Regions from separate parts of the Variovorax sp. dw_954 genome, predicted to be linked through region 2. Evidence: predicted binding sites of a transcription regulator. Region 2 holds the regulator's gene; the other holds the start of a gene.
What was found. The regulator NrdR, encoded in region 2, represses ribonucleotide reductase genes. The targets are predictions, from matches to a motif close to CACNANATNTNGTG.

Region 1: a site for NrdR is predicted at 2,544-2,557, ahead of HB681_RS01540 (ribonucleoside-diphosphate reductase subunit alpha). Genes of this name have one in related genera too.

Annotation. Positions count from the first base shown of each region.
Region 1 covers NZ_JAAVVD010000001.1:334,471-341,637, forward strand. The annotation lists gene HB681_RS01540 (ribonucleoside-diphosphate reductase subunit alpha) at 1-2,426, opposite strand, end outside; gene ampD (1,6-anhydro-N-acetylmuramyl-L-alanine amidase AmpD) at 2,810-3,403, opposite strand; gene HB681_RS01550 (sigma 54-interacting transcriptional regulator) at 3,400-4,932, opposite strand; gene HB681_RS01555 (ATP-binding protein) at 4,937-6,637, opposite strand; gene HB681_RS01560 (PP0621 family protein) at 6,634-6,879, opposite strand; gene ccsA (cytochrome c biogenesis protein CcsA) at 6,876-7,167, opposite strand, start outside.
Region 2 covers NZ_JAAVVD010000003.1:221,371-228,537, reverse strand. The annotation lists gene HB681_RS07190 (DUF748 domain-containing protein) at 1-186, opposite strand, end outside; gene HB681_RS07185 (hypothetical protein) at 185-547, shown strand; gene HB681_RS07180 (lytic transglycosylase domain-containing protein) at 850-1,749, shown strand; ZMP/ZTP riboswitch at 1,726-1,858, shown strand; gene glyA (serine hydroxymethyltransferase) at 1,896-3,140, shown strand; gene nrdR (transcriptional regulator NrdR) at 3,164-3,607, shown strand; gene HB681_RS07165 (GspH/FimT family protein) at 3,767-4,342, shown strand; gene pilV (type IV pilus modification protein PilV) at 4,339-4,899, shown strand; gene HB681_RS38695 (PilW family protein) at 5,042-5,704, shown strand; gene HB681_RS07150 (PilX N-terminal domain-containing pilus assembly protein) at 5,737-6,396, shown strand; gene HB681_RS07145 (PilC/PilY family type IV pilus protein) at 6,393-7,167, shown strand, end outside.

The DNA.
Region 1 (7,167 bases), on a different contig from region 2:
TAGTGGTTGATGACGGTGAATTCACCGGAGAGGTTCGACTTGACCGACAGGTTGCCGAAGCAGGGTTCGATCGAGGCGTCGACGCCGATGATGTTCGAGATCGTCGCGGTCGGTGCGATGGCAACGCAGTTGGAATTGCGCATGCCGTCGGTCTTGATCTTCTGGCGCAGTGCGTCCCAGTCGAGCGTGGCCGATCGGTCCACTTCGACGTAGCCGCCGCGGGCCTTCTCGAGCAGGTCGAGCGTGTCGATCGGAAGGATGCCCTTGTCCCACAGCGAGCCCTTGTAGCTCGAGTACTTGCCGCGTTCGCGTGCCAGGTTGGTCGAGGCCCAGTAGGCGTGGTAGCAGATCGCTTCCATCGATTCGTCGGCGAACTGCACGGCCTCTTGCGACGCATAGGGAATGCGCAGTTCGTACAACGCGTCCTGGAAGCCCATCAGGCCCAGGCCCACCGGGCGATGGCGCATGTTGGAGTCGCGCGCCTTCTTCACGGCGTAGTAGTTGATGTCGATCACGTTGTCGAGCATTCGCATCGCGGTCGAGATGGTGCGCTTGAGCTTTTCCTGGTCGACCTTGCCGTCCTTCAAGTGCTGCAGCAGGTTGACCGAGCCGAGGTTGCACACGGCGGTCTCGGTGTCGCTGGTGTTGAGCGTGATCTCGGTGCAGAGGTTGGACGAGTGCACGACGCCGGCATGCTGCTGCGGCGAGCGCACGTTGCAGGCGTCCTTGAACGTGATCCAGGGATGGCCCGTCTCGAACAGCATCGTGAGCATCTTGCGCCACAGGTCGGTGGCGGGCACGGTGCGCGAGGGCTTGATGTCGCCGCGCGCGGCCTTCTCTTCATAGGCCACGTAGGCGCGCTCGAAATCGGCGCCGAACAGGTCGTGCAGGTCGGGCACGTTGGAGGGCGAGAACAGCGTCCAGTTGCCCTTCTCCATCACGCGGCGCATGAACAGGTCGGGGATCCAGTTGGCCGTGTTCATGTCGTGCGTGCGGCGGCGGTCGTCGCCGGTGTTCTTGCGCAGTTCCAGGAACTCCTCGATGTCGAGGTGCCAGGTTTCGAGGTACGTGCAGACCGCGCCCTTGCGCTTGCCGCCCTGGTTCACCGCCACGGCCGTGTCATTGACGACCTTGAGGAAGGGCACGACGCCTTGCGATTCGCCGTTGGTGCCCTTGATGTGGCTGCCCAATGCGCGAACGCGGGTCCAGTCGTTGCCCAGGCCGCCGGCGAACTTCGACAGCAGCGCGTTCTCCTTGATCGATTCGTAAATGCCGTCGAGATCGTCGGGCACGGTCGTGAGGTAGCAGCTCGACAGTTGCGAGCGCAGCGTGCCGCTGTTGAACAGCGTGGGCGTGCTCGACATGAAGTCGAAGGAGGACATCACTTCATAGAACTCGATGGCGCGGGCTTCGCGGTCGATCTCGTTGAGCGCCAGGCCCATGGCGACGCGCATGAAGAAGGCTTGCGGCAGTTCGATGCGCGCCTTGCGCACGTGCAGGAAGTAGCGGTCGTACAGCGTCTGCAGGCCGAGGTAGTCGAACTTCAGGTCGCGTTCGGCCTTGAGTGCGCCGCCGAGCTTGACCAGGTCGTACTGCAGCAGCTTCTCATCGAGCAGTTCGTTCTCGACGCCCTTCTTGATGAAGTGCGGGAAGTAGTCGGCGTAGGCGGTGGCGCGTTCGGCCGGCGCCACTTCGCGGCCCAGGATCTCGCGGAAGATCGTGTGCAGCAGCAGGCGGGCGGTGGCGAAGGTGTAGTCGGGGTCCTTCTCGATCAGCGTGCGGGCGGCCAGGATCGAGGCCTTGTAGACCTCGTCGAGCGGCACGCCGTCGTAGAGGTTGCGCATCGTCTCGGCCTGGATCGGCGCGGCCGTGATGCTGGCGCCCAAACCCTCGCAGGCCGATTCGATCAGGCCCTTGAGTTCCTCGATGTCGAGCGCGACACGTTCGCCGCGGTCCAGCACGTGCAAGGTGGGCACGGCAGTTGGCGCGGCCTGCACGTTCTGGCTGGCGCGCTCCTGGGTGCGGCGCTCGCGATAGAGCACGTAGGCACGTGCGATTTCATGGTGGCCGCCGCGCATCAGGCCGAGCTCGACCTGGTCCTGCACGTCCTCGATGTGGAAGGTGCCGCCGCCCGGACGTGAACGCACCATCGCGCGCACCACGGCCTGGGTCAGTCCTTCGACGGTCTCGCGCACGCTGGCGGAAGCCGCGCCCTGGGTGCCGTGCACGGCCAGGAAGGCTTTCATCAGCGCGATGGCGATCTTGTTTGGCTCGAACGAGACCACTGCGCCATTGCGGCGGATGATCTGGTAGTGCGCGAGCGCATCCGCCGACAGCGTGCCGGCGACGTCGCGCGGCTGGTTGCTGGCAGCGGGGGTGGAGGACGAGGGGCGTGGCGTGGCGGGGGTGTTCAGTGCTGTCTGCATTCGGATCCTCGGGTTGCGACTGTTGTTGTGGCGAGCGGCGCTTGGGGCATTGCGAGCCGAGCGTGCCGCAGCATGGATGTAAGTTTGTTTGTAACGGAATATGTCCGACCGAGCGCACACTATATCTAGTGTCCATAGGGCCTACAAGCCACTAGATGTAGTGTTTGTCATGAATCTCAAACGCCACATCCCGCGGGTTTTTCTGGATGCCGCGCGCGAGCGCCCGTGGTTGCTGGACTACTTTGTCACGATCCAGTAATGATGCGGGTTGCCGGTCGATTTGGGCCCGCAGACCGCATGGTTGCTGCACGCGGGCGTTGATTTCCGCTGCGCCAGGGGCTTGGAGCGCGACCCATCGCGACGGCTTTCGCGATTGAGAAAATTCAGCGGAGGCCGGTGCTTTCGGGGAACATCGTGTGGGGCCAGGCCAACGCGCCTTGCAGGGCGAGCCAGTCGAAACCGCTGCCCGGGTCCTGTTTGCGGCCGGGGGCGATGTGCTCGTGCCCCGCGATGAAGGCCACCGGGTAGTGCTGCGCGAGCACCGGGCACAGGCTGGCCAGGGTCTCGTACTGGGCGTCCTCGAAGGGCTCGCCTTCCAGGCCCTCGAGTTCGATGCCGATCGAGTCGTCATTGCAATTGTCGCGGCCGCGCCAGCGGGAGGCGCCGGCATGCCATGCGCGCTCGTCGCAGCTGACGAACTGCCACAACTCGCCGTCGCGCCGCACGTAGAAGTGACTGGAGACCTGCAGGCCGCGGATGCGGTCGAAATACGGGTCGGCATCCCAGTCGAGCCGGTTGGTGAAGAGCTCCTGCACCTGATGGCCACCGTAGACGCCCGGCGGCAGGCTGATCGAATGCAGCACGATCAGGTCGATTTGCGCGCCGGCGGGGCGGGGGCCGAAATTGGGAGATTCCAGGCGCCGGGCGAATCGGTACCAGCCCGCCTGCCAGAGGCCGGCGTCCGACTTTCCATTCATCCGGCGTCGTCCAGCGTTCCGACGCCGCCGTCGTCGCCGTGCGGCGTGCTGATGCCGAGACGGGCGATGCGGTAGCGGATCTGGCGCAGGCTCAGGCCCAGCCGCGCGGCTGCGGCGGTGCGGTTGAAGCCGCTCTCCTGCAGGGCGCGGACCAGCACTTCGCGCTCGTGCTGGTCGAGGTAGGACTGCAGGTCCGAAGGCATCGCCGGCCGCGCCGTCGGGCGCTCGCGCGCTGGCGTCACCGCCTCGGCCGCTGTCAAGGGTAGGGCGGCCGCTTCGAAAGGCGCTGCGCTGTTGCTCATGAAGTCCAGGTGCAGTTCGTCCCCGTCATTGAGGGCGACCGCGCGGTGCAGAAGATTCTCGAGTTCGCGGACGTTGCCTTCGAGCGGATGGTCCGCGAGCCGCGCGATCACGTCGGAGGTCAGGCGCGGCACCGGCATGCCGCCGTCCTGCGCGATGCGCGCCAGCAGCGCGTTGCACAGCGCAGGCAGGTCCTCGCGTCGGTCGCGCAGCGGCGGCACCGAGATCTCGATCACGTTGAGCCGGTAGAACAGGTCCTGCCGGAAACGGCTGGCCTGCACCTCGGCATGCAGGTCCTTGTGCGTTGCGCTGACGATGCGCACGTCGACCGCGTCTTCCTGCGTGGAACCGATCGGCCGCACGCTGCGCTCCTGGATCGCGCGCAGCAGCTTGGACTGCATCGCGAGCGGCAGGTCGCCGATCTCGTCGAGGAACAGCGTGCCGCCGCGCGCCGCCTGGAAATAGCCGTCGCGGTCGGCCGCGGAGCCGGTATAGGAGCCCTTGCGCGCGCCGAAGAATTCGGCTTCCAGCAGGTTCTCGGGGATGGCGCCGCAATTCACCGCGACGAAAGGGCCGTCGCTGCGCTGGCTGCAGGCATGCACGGCGCGCGCGACCAGTTCCTTGCCGGTGCCCGACTCGCCGCGCACCAGCACCGGCGCCATGCCGCGTGCGACCTTGGCGATGTGCGACTTGATGAGCCGCATCGGCTCCGACTCGCCGACCAGGCGTTCCAGCGCCCGGTCGCCCAGCGTCGTGGACGGGGTCGGTCCGCGGCCCTCGCCGACGGACGGAACGGCAGCCGGGTGGGCCGCCTTGGCCGCCGGCACGGCCGCCTGCGGTTGGCGTTGCACGGCCGAAGCCACCACCGCGCGGAACTGTTTGAGGTCGACCGGCTTGGTGAGGTAGTCGAAGGCGCCGGCCTTGAGCGCCTCGACCGCGTTCTCGGCGGAGCCGTAGGCGGTCATCACCACGCAACGCTCGCTGCGCTGGTCCTTCTGGATGCGCTGGATGATCTCCATGCCGAGCCCGTCGGGCAACCGCATGTCGGTGATGACGGCGTCGAAGCGGCCGGCGTCGAGATGCTCACGCGCTTCCGACAGGCTGCCCGCCGCTTCGACGCGATAGCCCTCGCGTAGCAGGGTGAGTTCGTAGAGCGTGCGCAGGTCGGGCTCGTCGTCGACGACCAGGATCTGCGCCGGCAGGACGGCGGTGGGATGGTGGGTGCTCACGCCGCTATTGTGTCAGCCGCGTCTCCGCGGCGGCAAAGACGACGAAGAATTCGTTGCCCTCGGGCCCGGTCGCGGCAAGCGGCCGGCGCTCGTAGCCGATGGTGGCGCCGTGCCGCTCGCAAAGCTCCCGGCAGATGAACAGGCCCAGCCCGCTGGAGCGGCTTTCGGACGAGAAGAAGGGCTCGAACAGGTGCCGCTGCACCGCCGGCTCCAGCGGCATGCCGTCGCTCCACACCTGCAGGGTGGCGCGGCCGCGCTGCGCGGTCGCGGTCGTCACCTGGATGGAGCCGTCGCGGTCGCCCGCATAGCGCGCAGCGTTGTCGAGCAGGTTGACCAGGATGCGGCGCAGGTGCTCGACCTCGAAGCGCACGTCGCGCCCGCCGGCGTCCAGGGCCAGCAGCACCCCCTGGCGCCGGGTCTGGCGCACCCATTCCTCGGCCAGCGTGCGCACCGTGGCGTCCAGCGCGACCAGGTCGCCCAGCGGCAGCGAGCGTTGCTGCCGGGCGCGCGACACGTCGAGCACGTCGTCGACGATGCGCGCCAGGCGCTGCGCGTTCTGCTGCACCATCGCCGTCAGCTGGCGGTGCGACGGGTCGACGAGGTCCTCGCCGAGCAGCGCGCTGGCCTGGGTGATGGCGGCCAGCGGATTGCGGATCTCGTGCGCCACCGCCGCCGACATGCGGCCCATGGCGGCCAGCTTCTCGGTGCGGATGCGCGCCTCCAGTTCGCGCAGGTCCTGCAGGAACATGACGCAGAGGCTGTCGATGCGCCGGTCGTTGGCCGGCGTCAGGCGGGTGCGCACGCGCACCTCGCGTGGCGCGCCGCCGGCCTGCGCGATCGGCATCTCCTGGGACTGCGGCTGGCGCTGCGAGAAGGTCTCGTCGGCCAGCACCGCCAGCGAATGCCACGCCGGATGGGCATCGAGCTCGAAGGGCAGCGCCATCGCGGCCAGGCCGCGCCCGAGGATCGCGTCGGCCGCCGGGTTGGCCGAATGGACGCGGCCCTCGGCGTCGATCACCAGCACGCCTTCGCTCAGGGTCTCGATGACCAGGTCGTTCACCTGCGCATGCAACTGCGCGGTGCTGCGGCTGCGCAGAGCCAGGGCCTCCTCGCGGGCCAGGCGCAGGGCCAGCTGGTGCGCCAGCAGCGCCACGACGAAGAGGCCGGTGCCGGTGAGCGCGGCCTGCAGGAAGCGGGTCGACGGATCGCCCGAATGGTCGAGCCATTGCCAGCCCGCGTCGCCCAGCAGCAGCAGCGAAACCGCCGCCGTGGTGCCGAGGCCGACCGAAGCCGTGCCCAGTACCGCGCCCATCAGCACCGGCAAGGCGAACAGCGGCGTGTAGTTGATGCTGCCCGGCGACTGCACCAGTTGCAGCACGGTGAAGGTGGCCAGGTCGATGCCGATCGAGGCCAGCCATGCGCCCCGGAAGCCGCGGATGGGCGGGCGGAAGGGCACATAGCGCATGGCGCCGAGCACGGCCGCCAGGTAGAGGAGCGAGATGACCAGCGCGGTCGGGTGGATCGCCGGGCTGATGCCGACGCTCACGCCCTGCAGCATCACCAGCACGGCGGCCACGAAGCTGCGCGCCGTCATGAAGCCGCGCCAGAGGCGCTGCAGCGCCGGGCTGTCCGCCTGCGGTGTCTTGTCGAGGGTGCCCCATTCGCTGCCGGGCTCGCCGCGCGACCAAAGCAGCGGGGAACTCATCCGGCCGCGGCCTGGCGGTGCGCGATGCTGCAATAGACGCCACCGCCGGGTCCGGCGATGGCGTCGCTCGCCGGCAGGTGCAGGCCGCAATGGGCGCAGCGCACCATCTCTTGCGGCTCACCCGCGCGCCGGGGCGCGGATGGTTTCGCGGCCCGTGCGGCCTCTTCCATTTCCTCGCGGCGATTGCGGCGCCACAGCCAGATCGCCACCGCGACCACGAACAGCACGAGCAGGTATTTCATGCGACGCGGTCCAGCATGACTTCGAGCACGAAGCGCGAGCCCACATAGGCCAGCACCAGCAGCGCCGCACCCGCGTAGAGCACGCGCCGCGCCGTACGCCCGCGCCAGCCGACACGCGCACGTCCGGCCAGCAGCACCGCGAAGCAAAGCCAGGCCAGCACCGAGAGCACGGTCTTGTGGTCCCACTTCCAGGCGCGGCCATAGAGCGTTTCGCTGAAAAAGAAGCCGGCCAGCAGCGTGGCCGTCAGCAGCGCGAAGCCGGCGGTGACGAAGCGGAAGGTCAGCCGC
Region 2 (7,167 bases):
CTTGCCGTCGGCCGTGGCGATGCGCAGATCGTTCAGCGTGAGTTCCAGCGTCCACGGCTTGAAATCGATCTTGCCCACGGTGACCTGGCGCCCCAGCTTGGCGCTTGCCAGGGATTGAATCTGACTCTTGAGCAGCGGCGGCACCACCAGCCAGGCCACCAGCCAGATCACAAGAACAGTGAGCATGGCGACGATCACCCGTCGCACCCATTTGCTTTGTATCAGGGCAGCAGCTTTCATCATCGGGAAGTGTGCCGCAAGGCAACACGGGTTCGCAGAAACAAGAAAGCCCGGTGATTTGACGCGGAGTCTCGTCACCGGGCTCGATGGCGAGTTCAAAACCCATGCCATCTTTTCGCTTGACCGGAAGTTGAATGGTTCCGGCCTCGCTGGCAGCAAGAGATTGCCACCGGGGGGTGCTTCCAACGTCGAACCGGGAGAAATCCCTCTGTTCTCGGCCTTTGGCGTGACGCCTGACGGTTCAGGCATCTTCACTTTAAGCGGTGGAATGGTCTTTTCAAATCGGTGTTGCAATCACTTGCAGTGAGCCGTTTCCCTCTACTGATCCAGACTTTTCTCAGGTCATTTTTAGAATAAGACCCCTAGACGTTATTCTTGACCAGGTATTAGGCGATCCCTAGAATTCGTCCAACCTTGCTGCCCGCTTGCAGCATGTAGTCTTTTGTACTCCGCCGCCGCGTGCACTATTGCCACCGGCCCTATCAGGCGGCCGCGCTCCCCAGACCACTTCGCGCGGAACCTGATACCCACCCCAGCGACGTCACCGTCGACCCGGCTCGCTTTATGCGTTGCCTGCGTTTTCCGGTGCCGACGACGAAAGGAAAAGCGATGAAACAGGCCTTGGCCTCCACAGCCCGCGGGCTACGGACCTTCGGGTCCGATGTGGCAGATGGTTTCTTTGAACTCACCCACAACGGCTTTGCGTTGATCGGTCTGGCTATCGTGTTTGCCGCGTTGGCACTCGTGGCCCGGCCCGACTTGCGCGAGTCCGGGGAAGCCCAGTTGATGGGCTGGCTCCAGTCGCGCAAGCCTGCGCCGGAGCCAAGCGCAACCGATCTGCAACCGAACGCGATCGAACGCACCACGGCAGCGAGCCCCGGCGACCTGCCCAAGCAGCAGGCCGCGGTGGCCTATTGGCTCAGCAAGAAGTACCGTGTTGCAGCGGAACCCCTGAGCGTGCTGGTCGCGGAGGCCTATGACATCGGCAAGCGCACCAAGCTCGACCCGACCCTGATCCTGGCCATCATGGCCGTCGAATCCAGCTTCAATCCGTTCGCCCAGAGCAGCGTGGGTGCCCAGGGCCTGATGCAGGTGATGACGCGCGTCCATGGCGAGAAATACGAAAGCGCCGGCGGCACGCTGACGGCCTTCGACCCGGTCACCAACATGCGCGTCGGCGTCAAGGTGCTGCAGGAATGCATTTCGCGCGCCGGATCCGTCGAGGGCGGCTTGCGCTACTACGTCGGCGCCGCCAAGATGGAAGACGACGGCGGCTATGCCGGCAAAGTGATGGCCGAGCACGAGCGGCTGCGCCTGGTTGCCCAGGGCAAGGCGCCCTCCACGACTTCGAACCGCACCGCTGGCCTGCCTGTGGCCGAGCGGAACAAGTCCGCCGAATCGACGGGCGGACAAAAGGTCGCATTGCTGGAGAGCGACTCCTGGAAAGACGCTGATCCTCTGCGTCAGGAGCCTCTCGGCTACACTGGCGCGGTACGCGACTGGCGATAGGCGCAACCCTGGGGCAACTTGCTCCGGGTGCATGCGCTGACGTGGAATACCACTTGGGAGCGTACCGCCCGGTTTGCCGGGTGTTCCGCCGTTCGCCTGGGCAGCCCTTGTTTGCATGAACAAGGAAATTTGTCTTCAGGACTGCCATGTACCAACGCAACAATCTGGTCGAACAGACCGACCCCGAAGTGTGGGCTGCCATCCAGGCCGAAAACGCACGCCAGGAACAGCACATCGAACTCATCGCGAGTGAAAACTACGCGTCGCCCGCCGTCATGGCGGCGCAGGGTTCGCAGCTCACCAACAAGTACGCCGAGGGCTACCCCGGGAAGCGTTACTACGGTGGCTGCGAGCACGTCGACGTGGCCGAGCAACTGGCCATCAACCGCGTCAAGCAGTTGTTCGGCGCGGACGCGGCCAACGTGCAACCGCACTGCGGCGCCTCGGCCAACGAAGCCGTGATGCTGGCGTTCCTCAAGCCCGGCGACACCATCATGGGCATGAGCCTGGCCGAAGGCGGCCACCTCACCCACGGAATGCCTCTCAACATGAGCGGCAAGTGGTTCAACGTGGTGAGCTACGGCCTCGACAAGAACGAAGCCATCGACTACGACGCGATGGAGCGCAAGGCGCATGAGCACATGCCCAAGCTGATCATCGCCGGCGCCTCGGCCTATTCGCTGCACATCGATTTCGAGCGCTTTGCCAAGGTCGCGAAGGACGTGGGCGCGATCTTCATGGTCGACATCGCCCACTATGCCGGCCTGGTGGTCGCGGGCTGCTACCCCAACCCGGTGCCGCACGCGGACGTGGTCACCTCCACCACCCACAAGAGCCTGCGCGGCCCGCGCGGCGGCATCATCCTTATGAAGTCGCAGCACGAGAAGGCGATCAACAGCGCGATCTTCCCCGGCCTGCAGGGTGGCCCGCTGATGCACGTCATCGCCGCCAAGGCGGTCGCCTTCAAGGAAGCGCTGACGCCCGAGTTCAAGACCTATCAACAGCAGGTCATCAAGAATGCGCAGATCGTCGCGGAGACGCTCACCCAACGCGGACTGCGCATCGTGAGCGGGCTCACCCAGAGCCACCTGATGTTGGTCGACCTGCGGCCCAAGGGCATCACCGGCAAGGAAGCCGAGGCGGTGCTCGGCAGCGCGCACATGACCATCAACAAGAACGCGATCCCAAACGATCCGGAAAAGCCGATGGTCACCAGCGGCGTGCGCATCGGCACGCCGGCCATGACGACGCGCGGCTTCAAGGACGAGGAAGCCCGTGCGACGGCGCACCTGATTGCCGACGTGCTGGACAACCCGCGCGACGAGGCGAACCTGGCGACCGTGCGCACCAAGGTCGAGGCGCTGACGACGCGCTTCCCGGTTTATCGCTGAGCAGGACCGCAGGTGGCCGCAGCATGAAATGCCCGTTCTGCGGCCACCTTGAGACGCAGGTCGTGGAGACCCGCGTCTCGGAGGACGGCGACTTCGTGCGCCGCCGCCGACAGTGCGGGTCCTGCGAGAAGCGTTTCACCACCTACGAGCGGCCGGACGTCAACTTTCCGGTGGTCGTCAAGAAGGATGGCGGCCGGGCAGACTTCGAAGCATCAAAGGTCCGCGCATCGATGATGCTGGCGCTGCGCAAGCGACCCGTGACCATCGAGCAGATCGACGGCGCGTTGCTGCGCATCGAGCAGGAGTTGCTGGCGCTCGGCCTGCGCGAAATCGAGTCCAACAAGGTCGGCGAACTGGTGATGCGCGAACTCAAGAAGCTCGACAAGGTGGCCTACGTGCGCTTTGCGTCGGTCTACCGGAGCTTCGAGGATGTGGACGAATTTCGGCAGTTGCTGCGGGATATCTAGGCAACCGATTTCGACGCAATCACGCGTCATCTTTGTGACTTCTTCAGCACAAAGATCGTTAATTGTCTCAATTCGCCGGATTGGCTCCGTTCGTCGGAGACAGACTGCCGTCTGGTTTTGTTCACTTTTTTATTACATTTACGCCCCTAGCATGCGGGCGTGAATTCGCAACCCCTTACTCAGCAGATCGCATTGTTTGCCCGTGAAGCGCGCCGCGTGTCGGGCTTCACTGCGATCGAATTGCTGGTGGTCGTTGCGGTCGTGGCCATCCTGGCCACGCTAGCGTTGCCCAGTTTCAACGCCGTCGTGTCCCGCTACCGCGTTCGAACCGCCGTCGAGGACTTCACTGCAACCATCTACTTCGCGCGATCGGAAGCGATCCGGCGCGGCGGCGGGGTCGTGCTCCGCAAGGCGACACAGGCGGGTTGCTCGGCGCCGGGGTCCCAGAACTGGAGTTGTGGGTGGCTGGTGTTTGCGGACCTCAACGGCAACGGATCCGCCGACAAGGGCGATGAGGTCTTGCAGCAATCGCCCGCTCCCCGCGGAGTCGATGTCCGGCGAACGACGAACGCATCGCTCATGCGATTGAATCAGTGGGGCGAAGCCGGCGCCGGCATGGTCGGCGTCGTCTTCAGTCCTGCCGACGATGACAACGTTGCGAACAAGACAGCGCTGTGCCTGAGCTCGGGCGGCAGGCTGCGAGTCGTGCCGGGCGTCGAGGAGTGTCCTGGATGATCGCCCGCCCTGTTCTTCGGCGCCACTGCGAGCGCGGGGTGACCTTGCTGGAGTCCCTGGTCTCGATCATGATCCTGGCAGTGGGCGTGCTCGCGATTCTGTGGGTGCAGGTGCGCACGCTGGCGGAAACACAGACTTCCGCGCGACGCGCACAAGCGGTGCGGGCGATCGAAGACCTCGGCGAACGCATCAAGTCCAATCCCGACGCCTTCGCGCAATTGAGCGCTTACGTGGCCGACTGGAACATCGGCGATGCGCCTGAAGAGGATTGCAGGGCCAAGGCCTGCACCACCACGCAACTGGCCGCCCGCGACCTCTGGGAATGGAAAACAGAAGTCTCACAGCGACTGCCGTTGGGCAAGGCCACGGTCTTCCTGTCGTCGGACGAGGACGCCAACAACAAGCGGCAATTGGGCGTGATGGTCGGCTGGCGCTCCAACGAACGCTCGAATGACAAGGGCTATCTCGCGCCGCTGGCCCAGCCCACCCCAACCAGCGCGGGCATCCCTGATTGCCCTGCCGGCTTGATCTGCCACGTCGTGTATGTCCAACCGTAGTCCATCCACGAGCCCAAGGCCAGCTGTACGCCGGGCGCAACGCGGCGCGACGCTCGTCGAATTGCTGGCCGCGCTTGTCATCGGTCTACTCGTGATTGGTGCAGCCATTGCCTCGATGTTGCTCTCACGGAATAGCGCGGCCGTGGTCACGGACGTCGCGCACCTGCAGCAACAGGGGTCGTACGCATTGAGGGTGTTCGGCATGCAGGCGCGGCAGGCTGGTTCCCTCGACCTGGCGAAATCTTCCGCGCCGGGCATGGTGTCCTTCAATACCAGCTTCACCGGCTTCGATGGCGCCGCGGTACAGGGCACGGAGGGCACCAAGGGTGCTCCGGACACCGTCTCTTTCAGCAACCAGCCTGTCCTAGCAGGCGCTGAAGCCGATACGGAGGCCGCAGACGACAAGCGGCCACGCGACTGCCTCGCCAACAGGGTGCCGAAGGAGATGGCGGGTTTGCGCTTGGATAGCACCTTCTCGGTGAAGGAAGGTGCGTTGATGTGCAAGGGTGTGCAGGACGCCACCCAGCCCATGGTCGCCAACGTCGCGGACTTCCAGGTCTGGTACCGCGTGAAGGCCTCGCCGACCACGATCCGGCGCATGGACGCCAACGAAGTAGAGGCCGCCAAGCTCTGGGGCATGGTGAGTTCGGTCGAAATCTGCCTCGACCTGAAGGGTTCGGAAAACACCGGCGACCAACCGTCCAGGAACTACGTCAATTGCCAAGGCGAAGCCGTGCCGCACAAAGGCGTGGTCCACATGCTGTTTCGCAACGTGTTCGACCTGCGCACCCAGGGAGCCTCGTGACAAGGCCGGGCCTGCGCCAGCGCGGCGTATCCATGTTCATCGTGCTGGTCATGGTGATGCTTTCGAGCCTGCTGGTGATCTGGGCCTCGCGCACCGCCCTCTTCAGCGAAATGATCACCGGCAACGACAGCGATTACCAGCGCGCGTTCGAGGCCGCGCAGGCCATGGTGCGCGATGCCGAATTCGACATCATGGGCACCCTCTCGGACGGCAGGACCGAATGCAGGCGCGGCGCCGCGTACGTCGGCTGCCGTGAACTGTCCGGCGGGATCTTCTTCCCGGCCGACGAAGCCGACTTCCAGAATCTTTCGGATTCCCTGCGCAAGGCGCCGCTCCTTTGCGTACGCGGCATCTGCCTTGCCAACGACGGCAAGTTCCTGAATTCGCAAGGTGATCTGGAGGCCATGAAGAAAGTCGCAGCCACCTACGGCGCCCACACGGGAGCCAAGGCCACGGCCGCCAGCAACCCGCTCCTGATGACGGGCGCTGGCCAGGAGGCGCGGGCCTGGTACTGGGTCGAGGTGCTGCCCTACGACGTCGGCGCGGCCACCGCGGCCGGTCCGGCACAACGGTATGCGCCCGACGCCGGCAGCCCCTACGTCTTTCGTATCACGGCGATCGCGAAAGGGCTCAAGCCCAACAGTCTGGCCGTCGTGCAGACGGTGTTCGTGCGGAAGCGGATGGATTCATGAAGAGGTCACAACTCCCCAAGTCCACCGCTTGCGCGCTGCTGCTGGCGCTCGCGATGCTGTCGTCGCATGCGGCCGCGGCTCCGCTGCAGTTCAGCACCGCACCCGCCGGCACGAGCTACAGGAAGCCGGCACCGAACGTCATCGTGTCGGTGGACGATTCGGGCAGCATGGGGGATGAAGGCATGCAGACCTTGCGCGAAGCATTGCTCGACACCTTCTCGCAAGCGAACGTGCCGGATGGCGCCATTCGCCTGGCCTGGCAATCGATGGCGCACTGCTACACGATTCCGAGCGGTGGCGACTGCGATGGCCAGAATGAAATGCGGGTGCTGGACGCCGCGCACCGCAACAATTTCAAGACTTGGGTCCGCACGCTCGCAGCAGTGGGTGACACGACGTCCCATCGCATGCTGTTCAACGCCGGCCAATACCTGCGCATGCCACCCGGCATCAACAGCCCCTGGGCCAGCGTGCCGGGGCGCGTTCAGGAGCCGATGCTGGGCTGCCGCAAGGCTTACAACCTGTTCATGACCGACGGGGGATGGAACACGCCTTTCGGAAATCGGGATGACCCGGTCCGATGGGATGCGGGCAACCCGCAGGCCGCGGCGTTGATTCCAAATGCAGACGGCACCTCGCGCACGCTCGGCGACGGGACGACGCCATACGCCACGACGAATGAACAAACGCAGATCTACCGCGACGATTTCGGCGCCGGCCTATACGGCGACGGCTACAGCTCCGGCGTGCTGCCGACCTTCTCGGACCTGG